Linked DNA regions of Spartinivicinus marinus. The protein of the gene in region 2 interacts with the protein of the main gene of each other region in a pairwise test. Links are inferred from orthologs where the notes say so. Each region holds a gene or a part of one and is shown on either strand. Other genes may lie near its edges.

What was found.
Region 1: the proteins of secB (region 2) and secA interact in binary tests that used the Escherichia coli proteins (3 or more experiments, as listed by UniProt). The link is inferred for Spartinivicinus marinus from one-to-one orthologs.

Annotation. Positions count from the first base shown.
Region 1 is NZ_JAPJZK010000001.1:4,272,985-4,280,106, reverse strand. Bases 881-4,119 are described here. They hold secA (preprotein translocase subunit SecA), read right to left. Parts: upstream 3,793-4,119; coding sequence 1,081-3,792; downstream 881-1,080. Other genes in these bases: OQE68_RS19175 (M23 family metallopeptidase), read right to left, coding at 3,962-4,119; argJ (bifunctional glutamate N-acetyltransferase/amino-acid acetyltransferase ArgJ), read right to left, coding at 881-992. In the rest of the region: more of argJ, read right to left, coding at 1-880; more of OQE68_RS19175, read right to left, coding at 4,120-4,894; lpxC (UDP-3-O-acyl-N-acetylglucosamine deacetylase), read right to left, coding at 5,635-6,549; cell division protein FtsZ, read right to left, coding at 6,656-7,122. UniProt on the Escherichia coli protein: Required for protein export, interacts with the SecYEG preprotein conducting channel.
Region 2 is NZ_JAPJZK010000001.1:2,944,092-2,950,973, reverse strand. The notes cover bases 1,826-4,824. They hold secB (protein-export chaperone SecB), read right to left. Parts: upstream 3,569-4,824; coding sequence 3,083-3,568; downstream 1,826-3,082. Other genes in these bases: gpmM (2,3-bisphosphoglycerate-independent phosphoglycerate mutase), read left to right, coding at 4,728-4,824; OQE68_RS13245 (rhodanese-like domain-containing protein), read right to left, coding at 4,094-4,507; grxC (glutaredoxin 3), read right to left, coding at 3,784-4,044; trmL (tRNA (uridine(34)/cytosine(34)/5-carboxymethylaminomethyluridine(34)-2'-O)-methyltransferase TrmL), read left to right, coding at 2,515-2,982; OQE68_RS13265 (GNAT family N-acetyltransferase), read left to right, coding at 1,911-2,474. Outside these bases: OQE68_RS13270 (alkaline phosphatase family protein), read right to left, coding at 187-1,749; more of gpmM, read left to right, coding at 4,825-6,278; OQE68_RS13235 (murein hydrolase activator EnvC family protein), read left to right, coding at 6,494-6,882. UniProt on the Escherichia coli protein: One of the proteins required for the normal export of some preproteins out of the cell cytoplasm. It is a molecular chaperone that binds to a subset of precursor proteins, maintaining them in a translocation-competent state.

The DNA.
Region 1 (7,122 bases), 1.3 Mb from region 2 along the record:
ATCTGTGCTCGGCCAACTGCTGCTAATATTCTGCCCCAATTGGGGTCACTGGCAAATAAAGCGGTTTTAACTAAAGGTGAATGTGCCACTGTATAGGCAACTTCCAGAGCATCTTGAGCAGTTTTGGCACCACCGACATTAATAGAGACAAATTTAGTGGCACCTTCACCATCACGCACAATCATTTGAGCCAGCTGCTTAGCCACCTCAATTAGCGTGCTTTTAAATAATTGAAATAACTGATCATTGGTATCTACTATGAGCTCATTATTAGCTGCACCTGTAGCTGCTACTATAAAAGCATCATTCGTGGACGTATCACCATCAATGGTAATACGATTAAACGACAGATTCGCTACATCTCCAGTGAGTTTTTGAAGTAAAGCCTGATCAATTGCTAGATCTGTTGCTATAAAAGCCAGCATTGTTGCCATATTGGGCTTTATCATCCCAGCCCCTTTTGCAATACCAGTAATAGTATAGGTATTACCCTTCCAGCTAAATTGCTTAGAAACACCTTTTGCCTGGGTATCAGTAGTCATAATAGCTTCTGCCACCTGATTCCAGGTCTGATCACTTAATTTGCTTACCAGTTGAGGTAGTGAATCGACTATTTTTTGGATAGGAAATAGCTCTCCAATAACTCCTGTTGAAAAAGGTAACACTTGTTGCTGAGTCAGACCTAACTGTTCCGCGGTCATACCACAACTATAGTAAGCATCTTCCAAACCCTGCTGACCTGTCCCTGCATTAGCATTACCCGCATTTATTAATAATGCTAAAGGCTGCTGCGACAAATGTTGCTTAGCCACTTGAACAGGGGCAGCACAAAAACGGTTTTGGGTAAAAACGCCTGCTACAGTACTGCCAGTCTTAAACTGCAATAATGCTAAATCTGTTCGTTGATTTTTTTTGATACCAGCAGAAACCGCTGATAAATTAACGCCTGGAACAGGCAACAGTTGCTTTATAGACTCTAAGCCGACCGCCATATTTCTTATTACCTCATAAAAAAGGCGACTAGCGTCGCCTTTTTTAATTACTTCTATTAAACAGCTATCTTATTGTGTTAGGTATATTTTATACAATCTTACCATGACACTGCTTATATTTTTTTCCTGAACCGCAAGGGCAAGGCTCATTACGCCCTACTTTTCGTTCCTGACGAATAAATGGTGTATTAGCAGCGTGCTCATCACCTTCTTCCGAAGTTGGCTCACCAGCCATACTTGCTGCCTCAGCATGCTGAAATTCCATTTGCTGAGCTAAAGCTGCTCTACGCTGACGCTCTACTTCTTCTGTATTATCATCTTGCTTGACTTGCACATGAGAAAGAATTTTAATGGTTTCATGTTTGATGTCTTCCAGCAGCTGTTGAAATAGCTCAAACGACTCGCGCTTATACTCTTGTTTAGGGTTTTTCTGAGCATAACCACGTAAGTGAATACCCTGGCGCAGGTAGTCCATAGTTGCCAGATGCTCTTTCCACTTATCATCTAACACTCTTAGCAGCATTTGTTTTTCGAACATACGAAGAACAGCAGCACCAGCTAATTCTTCCTTAGACTGATAATCATCCAACAAGTGCTGTTTAATTTTTTCTCTTAGGGGCTCTTCATAGAGCTTGTCATCTTCATCCAGCCACTGTTGAATAGACAAGTTAATAGCAAACTCTGAGGATAAATGCTCCTCTAAACCATTTACATCCCACATTTCCTGCAGACTTTGAGGAGGAATAAACTGGTTAATCGCTTGCTCCAAGACGTCTTCTCGGAACTCTGTCACCATTTCAGATAGGTCATCCTCACTCATTACCTTATTACGGAAACTATAGATGTACTTACGCTGCTCATTAGCAACATCATCATATTCTAATAAGGCTTTACGAATATCGTAGTTGCGGCCTTCTACTTTACGCTGCGCTTTTTCAATAGCATTGGTCACCATCCGATGCTCAATGGCCTCACCTTTTTCCATGCCAAGCCGCTGCATCAAATTGCGGATACCATCGGAGGCAAAAATACGCATTAAGCTATCTTCAAGAGACAAATAGAAACGACTAGAACCTGGGTCACCCTGGCGACCTGAACGCCCCCTTAGCTGGTTATCAATGCGGCGTGATTCATGACGCTCAGTACCAATAATATGTAGGCCTCCAGCATCTAATACCTGTTGATGCCGTTCTTGCCAATCTGCTTTAATACTATTAATTTGCTCTTCTGTTGGGTTCTCTAGCTTAGCAACTTCAGCTTCCCAGTTACCTCCCAACATAATATCTGTACCACGGCCTGCCATATTGGTAGCAATGGTTACAGCTCCTGGCTTACCTGCTTGAGCAATAATTTCTGCTTCTTTTTCATGGAATTTTGCATTTAATACTTGGTGTTCAATTCCCGCTTTCTTTAATGCACTAGAAACGCGCTCAGAAGATTCAATAGAAGCCGTACCTACCAAGATAGGGCGATGCTTGGCCACATTTTCTTTAATGTCTTCAATTACCGCGTCATATTTTTCTTCGATACTGAGATAAACTAGGTCATTATAGTCTTTTCTTACCATTGGCTTATGGGTAGGAATGACAATAACGTCTAAACCATAAATTTGTCTTAGCTCAACTGCCTCGGTATCTGCAGTCCCTGTCATGCCTGACAATTTTTCATACAAGCGGAAGTAGTTTTGGAAAGTGGTTGATGCCAGGGTCTGGCTTTCGCTTTGAATTTGCAGACCTTCTTTTGCCTCTAAAGCTTGGTGTAGGCCTTCAGAAAGCCTCCTACCAGGCATGGTCCGGCCAGTATGCTCGTCAACTAACAGCACCTGACCATTTTGAATAATGTAGTCAATATTTTTATGAAAGATTTGGTGGGCTTTTAAGGCAGCATAAACATGGTGGAGCAGATTTAGATTGTTCGGTGCATAGAGGCTTTCACCTTCACCCAACATTCCCTTTTCAGCCAGCAGCTCTTCTATAAACTGATGACCATCCTCATTTAGCTCAACCTGTCGAGTTTTCTCATCTAAAGTAAAGTGACCTTCAACAGCCTCTTCCTGCTTTTGTAGTTTAGGAATAAGTTTATTTATAACAGTATAAAGCTCAGAGCTGTCTTCAGCAGCACCAGAAATAATCAAAGGGGTTCTGGCTTCATCAATCAGAATTGAGTCTACTTCATCCACGATGGCATAGTTAAGTGGGCGCTGGGATTTATCTTCCAGGCTAAATGCCATATTATCCCGCAAATAGTCAAAGCCAAATTCGTTATTCGTTCCGTAAGTAATATCCGACTGATAAGCTGCTTTTTTTGATTCTGGATCTTGGCCTGATGTCACCACACCAACCGTTAAACCAAGAAATTCATATAATGGACGCATCCAGTTTGCATCACGACTAGCTAAGTAATCGTTAACCGTTACAACATGGACACCCTTGCCAGACAAGCCATTAAGATAGGCTGGCAAGGTTGCTACTAATGTTTTACCCTCACCCGTGCGCATTTCAGCTATACGACCTTCGTGAAGTGTCATACCACCGATTAATTGAACATCGAAATGGCGCATTCCCATCACGCGCTTACCAGCTTCACGCACGACAGCAAAAGCTTCGGGTAATAAGCTGTCTAAACTCTCACCTTTTTTGACTCGACCACGAAACTCATCAGTTTTAGCCTTTAATTGCTCATCTGACAGTTTACTCAATGACTCCTCTAGAGCATTCACTGCTTTCACTACTTTACGCATCCGGCGTAACTGGCGGTCATTTTTACTACCAAAGACTTTTCGAACTAAAGGCGCTAACATAATCGTTTACTTATTGTATCCACAAGATTAATACCAGGCAGCATCTCAAATGCTCGGCTGATTTTATAAAATAAACTTAGAAAAAGTAGCTGGATTGTAACGCTATTTACTTTAGACAAGAAAGCATTACCACAGCTTTTAAGAGAAACTACTCAAAGTGCTTATTGGTTTATCCATTTGCACGGGAAATGTATCTGGCGGGGTTAACAGCTTTTCCGTCTTTATACACTTCAAAATGAACATGTGGACCTGTTGCTCGCCCACTGCTGCCCATTAAAGCAATTCTTTGCCCTTTTTTAACTAAGTCACCTACTTTAACTAAGACTTTACTGTTATGAGCATAACGGGTAACAAAACCATTGCCATGGTTCACTTCAACCATATTACCATAGCCACCCCGCGAGCCAGCCCAAGTGATTACTCCAGACCCTACAGAAAAAATGCCGGACCCATATTTACCAGCAAAATCAATACCTTTGTGCCAGGCATAACGCCCATTGATGGGATCTGTTCGCCGACCAAATCGAGAAGATAGCCAGCCTTTCCTAATCGGGCTACCTGCTATTAACACATCGCTCTTTATTTTTCGCGAAGTAATTAAATCACCTAATAGCTCTAATTGTGCTTCTCGGTTGTCGATTTGTTTGATCAGCTGATCTATCAGATCAATAAATTGAGGGGGCTTAAATGTTTCATCGATATCATTGGACTCAGGGCCACCTAATCCAGGAGGCTCACTAAAATCAAATTCACCATTATCAAGGTCAGCAATTTGAGTAAGACGCTCACCCAATGCATCTAACCTGACGAGTCGACTTTGTAACTCAGATACTCGTAATGCTAATGCATCCAGCTCTGCAGTAGCTTGATCCTTAAGCGCACTAAGTTCACGTCGTTGGCTGGTTATTTCTCCTTGCCAATGTTGGGTAGTTTGATTACTAAGGGATTTGGCTGAAAGAGGGGTCAGGTAGGTATAGGTACCCCAGATAGAGAGACTAATAAGAGCGATGAGTAGAGCAAGCACAAGAAATGTAAGGCCAAAGGGGCCAATATGAAATGTTCGCGATCTATCTAGCTTTCGTCGGACAATAATAATATTCATTCACTTGCACTTTTATTTCACGGGGATTGCGTACCTCTAGCAAAAGCCACCTTAGACAATAATTCACTTAAGAGACAGAACTACTCAAGCTCTTACCGCCTGACTACAAGACAAGTACATCAATAAGTTGAATTCGCTACAAGCAATCATAGCTATTTATTTAAAGCAGCATCAACTGTCTATTACTTGCAGTCTTTAACCCCCAAAGTTACATCTATATGTATGTTAGCCGTATGACAAGACTAACAGTTTTAGGCTTTATCAGCCTTCAATAGAGCGTAGTCTTGCACACGAACTGGCAAATATTTGCCGCTTTACTCACTCATGGTTATTCTAGTTTTAACCATCAGCTATTTTATCTTTTTAGCATTATTAAGTCTTGGGCAAGAATTAAGCTGCTCTAAATACCACTTATATACTTAATACTATGCCAAAAGCATGATTTATTTAACTCAGACTTTCGTAACCCTATTTTGTAATCCTATGTAGCAAAATATTCACATGCTTATAATACAATAAGTATTTACCCTTACATAGCTTTTATAATACAATAATCTTGCCTATCTTAGTCAACAACATACAAATAGATTAGTACTTCCAATATATAAATTTATATCAGTACAGTACATATCTACCTGTGTTGTCTACTGCATATCAACGGGCGATTTCCTGCTCTATAGCCTTCAAGTACACATTTTTAATGTGTGAAAGCAACAAGCCCATTATTTACCTAATAAGATTTATACTGCAGCTACTGGCCGCATGTATGAGATAGGAGCTTCAGCAGGATCTTCAAATGTAACTACTTCCCACGCATCTTCTTGTGCAATTAAGGCACGTAATACTTTATTATTTAAAGCATGCCCAGATTTAACCGCACGGTACTCACCAATTAAGCTATTACCTAGTAAGTACAAATCACCAATGGCATCAAGCATTTTATGTCTGACAAACTCGTCATCATAACGCAAACCATCTTCATTCAGTATCCGATAGTCATCAACAACTATGGCATTGTCAACACTACCACCAAGCGCTAAGTTTTTAGACCGGAGATATTCAATATCTCGCATAAAACCAAAAGTTCTTGCGCGACTGACTTCTTTCACGAAGGAGGTGCTGGAAAAATCAACAGAAGCTGTTTGGATATTGCCTTTAAAGACAGGGTGGTCAAAATCAATCGTAAAGGTCACTTTAAAGCCATCAAAAGGTAAGAAGGTTGCTACCTTGTCACCCTCTTTATAGGTAACCTCTTTTTTAATTCGAATAAACTTCTTTGCTGTGTTTTGCTCTTCAATCCCTGCAGATTGAATTAAGAAAACAAAAGGCCCTGCACTGCCATCCATGATAGGTACTTCATGGGAGCTTACTTCTACATAGGCATTGTCAATGCCGAGGCCTGCCATTGCTGAAAGCAAATGCTCAACAGTGTCTACTCTAATGCCATCATTATTCATTAATGATGTACATAAAGTAGTGTCACCAACAAAGCTTGCTTTTGCGGGTATTTCTACAACCGGATCTAAGTCTGTCCGACAAAAAACGATTCCCGTATCTACAGGAGCTGGCTTCAATGTCAAGTAGACTTTTTCTCCCGAATGTAGACCTACTCCCGTAGCACGGATAATGTTTTTTAAAGTTCTTTGTCTAATCATATATGTACGCCGTCTTGATCAAATCCTGCCAGAAGGCAAACAATTGACCGGCGATTGTATCAAAAGCTGCACATTACACAAATGGTAAGTGAACTTTTTTAATACCCTAGTCAGCTTGCCTTCTTAAAAATGCAGGTATATCCAAGTAATCCATATTGTCTGTACTACGAGTCCGTTCCGGCTGGACAACTTGGTTGCCTGTTCCGGCGGCAGCTTGTTTTCTCATGACTGTAGGGCGATCTAATTTATTGTAGTCTAAAGTACCATCGCTTTTGGTATTATCGACTACTTTAACAGGTGCATCTGCTGCATCATTCGCCCCTAACCCTGTTGCTACCACGGTGACTCGTAACTCATCAGACATATCAGGGTCAATTACGGTGCCAACCACTACGGTAGCATTTTCTGAAGCAAACTGCTCTACAGTATTACCCACTTCTGAGAACTCGCCCAAAGAAAGATCTAATCCTGCTGTAATATTAACCAGTATTCCACGAGCGCCGTGTAAATTTACATCCTCTAAAAGTGGGCTGCGAATTGCCACTTCAGCTGCTTCTACTGCTCGATTAGAAC
Region 2 (6,882 bases):
GACGTTTTAAACAAAAGTTATTTTTAGCTTTTATAAATTTATGTAGAATATTCTAGCTGTCGCAAAAAATATAACGTAAGTTTAGTGTTTGATATGGAATAACCTGCTACCCCATATCCACTCGCTTTTTCGTCCCCCAAAGAGGGGGATATTCCTCAGAGCAGGAGGGCAGCACAGGATAAGTATTTAACGAGACTGCTGTTGTTGAGCTGTCTGTTGGTCATTCAACTTAGCTGCATGAGCCATTACATGGTAAATATAATTTTGCTCATGGACACCATGAAATAAATGCGCCCAAGGGCCTGAAGCATATATAGCTACATCTTCACCACCATGGGTTTCTGAGGACATTGGCAACAGCACCTCCTGAAAATAGTTTTTCGATTTAGTATTAACATTAACAATATTCATTCGACCAGGTTGACGCTGCCCAGATTGATCGTTAGCAGCACCCTGGCCACTGTAATATCCTAATGTTGTATAGGGTAATCCATCTGCGGCTAGAGTAGGCGATTTATTAGGCTGCCCTTTGCTATTATTACCAACAACTTTACCTAAAATTGGATTGCCTCGTGTAGGATAACCTCCCATGGTAAAAACATGGCTATGATCAGCGGTAACAATTACCAAAGTTTCACGTGCGTCAGTCATTTTAATGGCTGTAGCAACCGCTTTTGAAAATTCAATTGTGTCATGCAATGCGCGGTAGGCATTTCCTGCATGATGTCCATGGTCGATTCGCCCTCCTTCAACCATTAGAAAAAAGCCATTCTCATTTTTTTGTAAAATTTCAATGGCTTTAGCAGTCATTTCTGATAACGATGGCTCTCCTCCTTTATCATCATTTCTATCTGCTTCAAAAGCCATGTGCGAGCGATTGAATAACCCTAATAAATGATCGACATTTGCCGCCTTAATAGACATAAACTGTTGCTCATTCCAAACATACTGGGCATTATTATATTTCGTTAACCATTCAACAGTTAAATTCCGTCCATCTTCTCGTGCCCCAGTTTTATTTGGTTCTTCAGGATCAACCTGGTTATCTGGCAAAAAGCTTCTGCGTCCGCCTCCTAATGCTACTTCCAACCCATTACCATACGGGAACTCAATTAACTGCCTAGCAATATCTTTACAACCAGCTCGCTTTGCGGACGAAGGCATATCGTCATCATCCTCCCACCCCCGTTCAGGGCTATGGGCATAAGTAGCAGCAGGTGTTGCATGAGTAATTCGAGCTGTTGTCACAATACCTGTAGCCATTTCTGCTTGCTCAGCTTGCTCCAATAAAGTCATTACTTTATTTCTTTTAGCTGTCTCACAATCACCACGCGCCACTTGTTGATTAACTGAAATAACACCTGCTAGGGTTTTTACCCCTGTCATCATAGCAGTCATTGTTCCTGCTGAATCAGCCGTTTGTTGATTGGTATTATAGGTTTTTGATAAACCAACATAAGGCAACCTTTCAAATGCTAATAAGTTCTCTTCTCCTGTTTTACCCTTTAATTGGCCATCTAGAATTCTGGCAGCTGTGACTGTTGATATGCCCATACCATCACCAACAAACAAAATAACATTGCGAGCAATTGAAGTATTTGGTTGTTGGTGAACTGCTTTTGCTACCGCTTGCTGACCAGCTTCAAACCAGTTATCTGATATAACTGGTTGAGCAATAGTTATCATTGGAATAAAACACCAACCAGAAAGTAAGTACTTACAGATAATCCGTTTCACTGTTAATTTCATTATAACTTTCCTTTAACCATCCTTCCTTAACTGTCGTAAAGTTTAAGCTGCTTACACTTATTACGAACGTACTATTAAAATTAATTATTATTGATATTGAGCCACTTTTTTATGTCAGTAAAATGACGATCTTTTTATAGAGAAGTGTAAAGCAAATTTATATGTTTAAACAGCTTAATACCAAACGCCTGACAGGAGTACCACTCAACTTATCTTTAGTTGACCAACGACTTTCTGCTATTCAGCAGTCAGCACCTCTTGTTGGTAAATGGTTATATTGGTGCAACCCTAATTACTCTGCAGCCACTAACAAAGAGTGGGTTGAATTCTGTATTGCTCAACAACAACTTAAGACAGAGTTCAACTTTGCTTTTATTGGCAAAAAAAACCAAGAATATATTGGTGAAGCTAGAATCAGCGGTATTAACTTTCCCCATGGTTTTGCTAATCTAAGCTATTGGGTTAACGCTAGTCACCTAAAACAAGGTTATGCCTCTGAAATAATTACTGCTGCTGCCCAGTTTTGCTTTGAAGAGCTTAATTTGATTCGAGTAGAAATTGTTGTTGATATTGATAATCACGCCAGTATTAAAACGGCTAAAAAGGTGGGAGGTCAATTTGAAGGCAGGTTACGTCATCGCAGTAGAACTTCAGGCCAACCACGCGATTCTTATATGTTTGGTCTATTTCCTGACACATTACATGCTGAAATAGAAGCGGTATAATACCTTTAAATAAAACCCCAGCTTTTGAGTATTGACCTCTATGCTCCATATTGTGCTATTTGAGCCTGAAATTCCTCCTAATACAGGCAATATCATCCGCCTATGTGCGAATACTGGTTATCAGTTGCATTTAATAGAACCTTTAGGGTTTGATTTAGATGATAAAAAACTACGTCGAGCAGGCTTGGATTATTCAGAGTTTGCAAAAGTGGCAGTACACGAATCTCTCTCTGCATTCTGTCAATCGGTTAACTATAACCGCTTATTTGCTATTAGCACTAAAGGCTCTACCCTCCATACCTCAGCTCAATATGAGCCTAATGATGCATTATTATTTGGCCCAGAAACCCGTGGACTACCCAGTAATGTTTTACAAAATGAGGTAAAACCCGAACATATTATACGACTACCCATGAAGCCCAACAGCCGTAGTATGAACTTATCTAACTGTGCTGCAGTGATGATTTATGAAAGCTGGCGGCAACTAGGATTTAAAGGTGGGGAATAATATATCACTGACAAACTGAGCTACAACCAAAAAAGGGGCTAAGGCCCTTTTTTGGTTTAATTCAATAACAAACAAATACTTATAAAAAGAATATGACAGCTTATTGAATAGTTTCTGGCTGCTGCTGTTGTTCACGTTGTTGCAGAGCTTGAGCATATAGCGCATCAAAATTAACTGGCGCCAACATAATTGGAGGGAAGCTGCCACGTAAGACCAAGCTATCAATACACTCACGAGCATAAGGGAACAAAATATTAGGGCAAAAAGCACCCAAGGTTTGATGCAATGAAGCGTCATCTAAGCCTTTTACTAAAAAGACGCCAGCTTGTTGCACTTCAACAACAAATGCTGTTTCTTCATTGTTAGTAACAGTTACTGTTAGAGATAAAACTACCTCAAATACCCCTTCTTCAAGTTGAGTGTTCTGGGTATTCAGATCTAAGTTAACCTGTGGCTGCCATTCTTTCGTGAATATCTCAGGCGCTTTGGGCGACTCAAATGAAAGGTCCTTCACATAGATCCGCTGTAATGCAAACTGAGGTTGGTTCTCTTCGCCAGCTGCCTGATTTTGTTGATTTTCAGCCATTTATGTAATTCCTTAATTAATTTATGTCATTTAATACTCTAAGCAGGTCAGCAATACTAACTCAGCTGACGCACTTCGTCATGCATCACCAGGTTGGCCTGTGACAGCAACCATAGCACTAATCGATGTTGATGTCGCAAAATAAAGACGTCACTTGTTGGTTACTATAGCCTGCACGAGTGATTTTTAGAGGTACCTTGTATAGAGATATAGTGCTAATGGGTTTCAGCAATCAGAGGATCAAGCTTACCTTCACGTTCTAAGGCATACAGCTCATCACAACCACCCACATGCCGCTTACCAATCCAAATTTGTGGTACTGAGGTACGCCCTGCTTTTTCAGCCATTTTCCTACGTACCGCCGGTTTACCATCCACACTAACCAGTTGATAAGGCACTTGCTTGCTATCCAATAAGCGCAGCGCCCGGATGCAAAAAGGGCAATAAGCTGAGCTGTAAATGGTTATGTTACTCATCTTTCTTTCACTTCCTCAGCAACACATATTCACTAACAAAACCCAGACATTACTTTATTACAGGCAGGTTTTCACTTGTCCAGGTTTGCATACCACCTTGCAACCTAAGCACTTGCTCAAAGCCAGCAGCTTTCAACGCTTTACCAGCGGCACTACCTTGTTGTCCCATTTTATCAACGATAATAATGGGCTTGTCCTTGTGCTTTTCTAGCTCTTTCATCCGTTCAGCAAACTTGGTAGATGGAATATTGATAGCATTAACAATATGCCCCGCTTGAAATTCCTTACCATCTCGGACATCTACCACTATTGCATCTTTGTTGTTTACTGCAGAAGTTAGCTGGCTGGTGTTTATTGTTGCACCTGCTTTACGCCCTTCGGTATAAATTAAAGCCGCTAGTAGAGCTAAAAATGCAGTAACCAAGTATGGATGGTTGACAACAAACTCTATCAATTTCTCCATTTGTATTCAGACCTTGCGATTAAATAAGGGTGGCAAGTATACAGGTTTCAACTACCAGGCTAAACAGTTAGATTATCAACCTTCATGCTTCACCTACTATCAGTGCTTTAGATCGGACAAAGTGTCTAGGATCACAGGCTTAATAGACCTCCCTTTAGAATCTCGCTAATATCTCTCTACCCGCTTTTTGTACCATTTACTATGAGCAGCACGAATCCATATGAGTAACCAACGACGTACTACCGCATTACTTATCCTTGATGGTTTTGGCTATAGCGAAACATCAGAGTCCAATGCTATTGCAGCCGCTGAAACGCCTGTTTGGGATAAGCTCTGGGAACAAAATCCTCACAGTTTGATTTCAGGCTCTGGGATAGATGTGGGATTGCCTGATGGCCAAATGGGCAACTCAGAAGTTGGCCATATGAACTTAGGGGCAGGTCGGGTTGTGTATCAAGACTTCACACGCATCACTAAGGCCATTGCAGATGCCTCTTTTTTTACCAACCCAACCCTGACAGAAGCTGTAGACAAAGCCATTACTGAAAACAAAGCCGTTCATATTCTAGGCTTGTTATCTCCCGGCGGAGTACATAGTCATGAAGACCATATTTTAGCCATGATTGACCTAGCTGCTCAGCGTGGTGCTCAAGCCGTTTATGTACATGCATTTTTAGATGGTCGTGACACGCCTCCACGAAGTGCTGAAACATCACTAAAACGCATCGAAGCCAAACTTTCAGACCTAGGTGTAGGCCGAATTGCCAGCTTGATTGGCCGCTACTTCGCTATGGATCGCGACAACCGTTGGGACCGAGTTGCCGCTGCTTATAACATGCTTACCTTAGGTACTGGCGATTTTTCTGCAGAGGACCCAGTTACTGGTTTGCAAGCAGCTTATGCTAGAAGTGAAAATGACGAGTTTGTTAAGGCAACCATCGTTACTCCTGCAAATCAGAAGCCTACCGTTATTGGCGATGGTGATGCAGTTGTGTTTATGAACTTTCGTGCAGACCGCGCTAGACAGCTAACACGTGCATTCGTAGAAGACAGCTTTAGTGGCTTTGAACGTATTAGCCGGCCTAATCTAGCGGGTTTTGTTATGCTCACTCAGTATGCTGCTGATATTCCTGCACCTTGCGCATTTCCGCCTGCATCATTAAAAAACACCCTCGGCGAATATTTGGCATCACTTAGCAAAACTCAGTTACGAATTGCAGAAACAGAAAAATATGCCCATGTAACCTTTTTCTTCAGTGGCGGCGAAGAAACTCCTTATAAGGGCGAAACTCGCATTTTGGTTAACTCACCCGATGTAGCCACATATGACCTAAAACCTGAAATGAGTGCCCCCGAAGTCACTGATAAGTTAGTTGAAGCAATTATCAGTGGAAAATACGACTTAGTGGTATGCAATTATGCCAATGGCGATATGGTAGGCCATACCGGTGTTTTTGATGCCGCAGTGAAAGCGGTTGAATGTCTTGATGAGTGTATTGGCCGGATTCTTAAAGCGTTAGAACAAGTTAATGGTCAATGTTTAATTACCGCTGACCATGGCAATGTCGAACAAATGAGTAATGAAGAAACGGGGCAGGCCCATACAGCCCATACTTGTGAACCTGTACCACTAGTCTATGCTGGACCCAAAGCGATTAAGATTAAAGATCGCGGTATTCTGTCAGATATTGCCCCTACAATACTTAGCTTAATGGAACTACCCATTCCAGAAGAAATGACAGGAAAAGTATTAGTGGAGCAAGCAAACTAGTTTCATCACAAATACTTACTCCCTCATAAGCCAAAAAACAAGTTAAAAAACTTGCGGAATTAATCCACTGTTTCTTTATCTAAAAACCCAATTTATAAGTTGGGTTTTTGGTTTTCATGAAGTTTCTTTGCGACATCTCCAATTACCAGGCATACTTAAAAAAACACCTTCTGGTGTGTTTCTTGAAATGTTTCCAACTACAAGTGTTGTAATCAATGTTGAAATTTATCTTTTCTTTGACAAAACAACTTTATAAACCTATTTGTATTTGTTTAATAAGTGGCACTGCTTTACTTAACAGCAGCGTTAGCTGGGCTAACCCAGAATTACAAGAAAAAGAAAAACAGTTAAAACAATTGCAAGCTGAAATTAAAAAAACCCAACAGCTACTCAAAAAAATCCAACAACAACGCTCTAACGTACAACAATCGTTGCAAACAAGTGAGCAGGAAATGGAACGGCTTCATAAAAAAGTGCAGGAAATTGAAAGCCGGTTGCAGGAGGGCCAGCAACAATTAAAAAAGCTCCATACTAGGCAGCACCAGCTCAGTGTTGCCAAGCGTCAGCAACAACAACAGTTAGAACAAACGATGTTACTGGCACT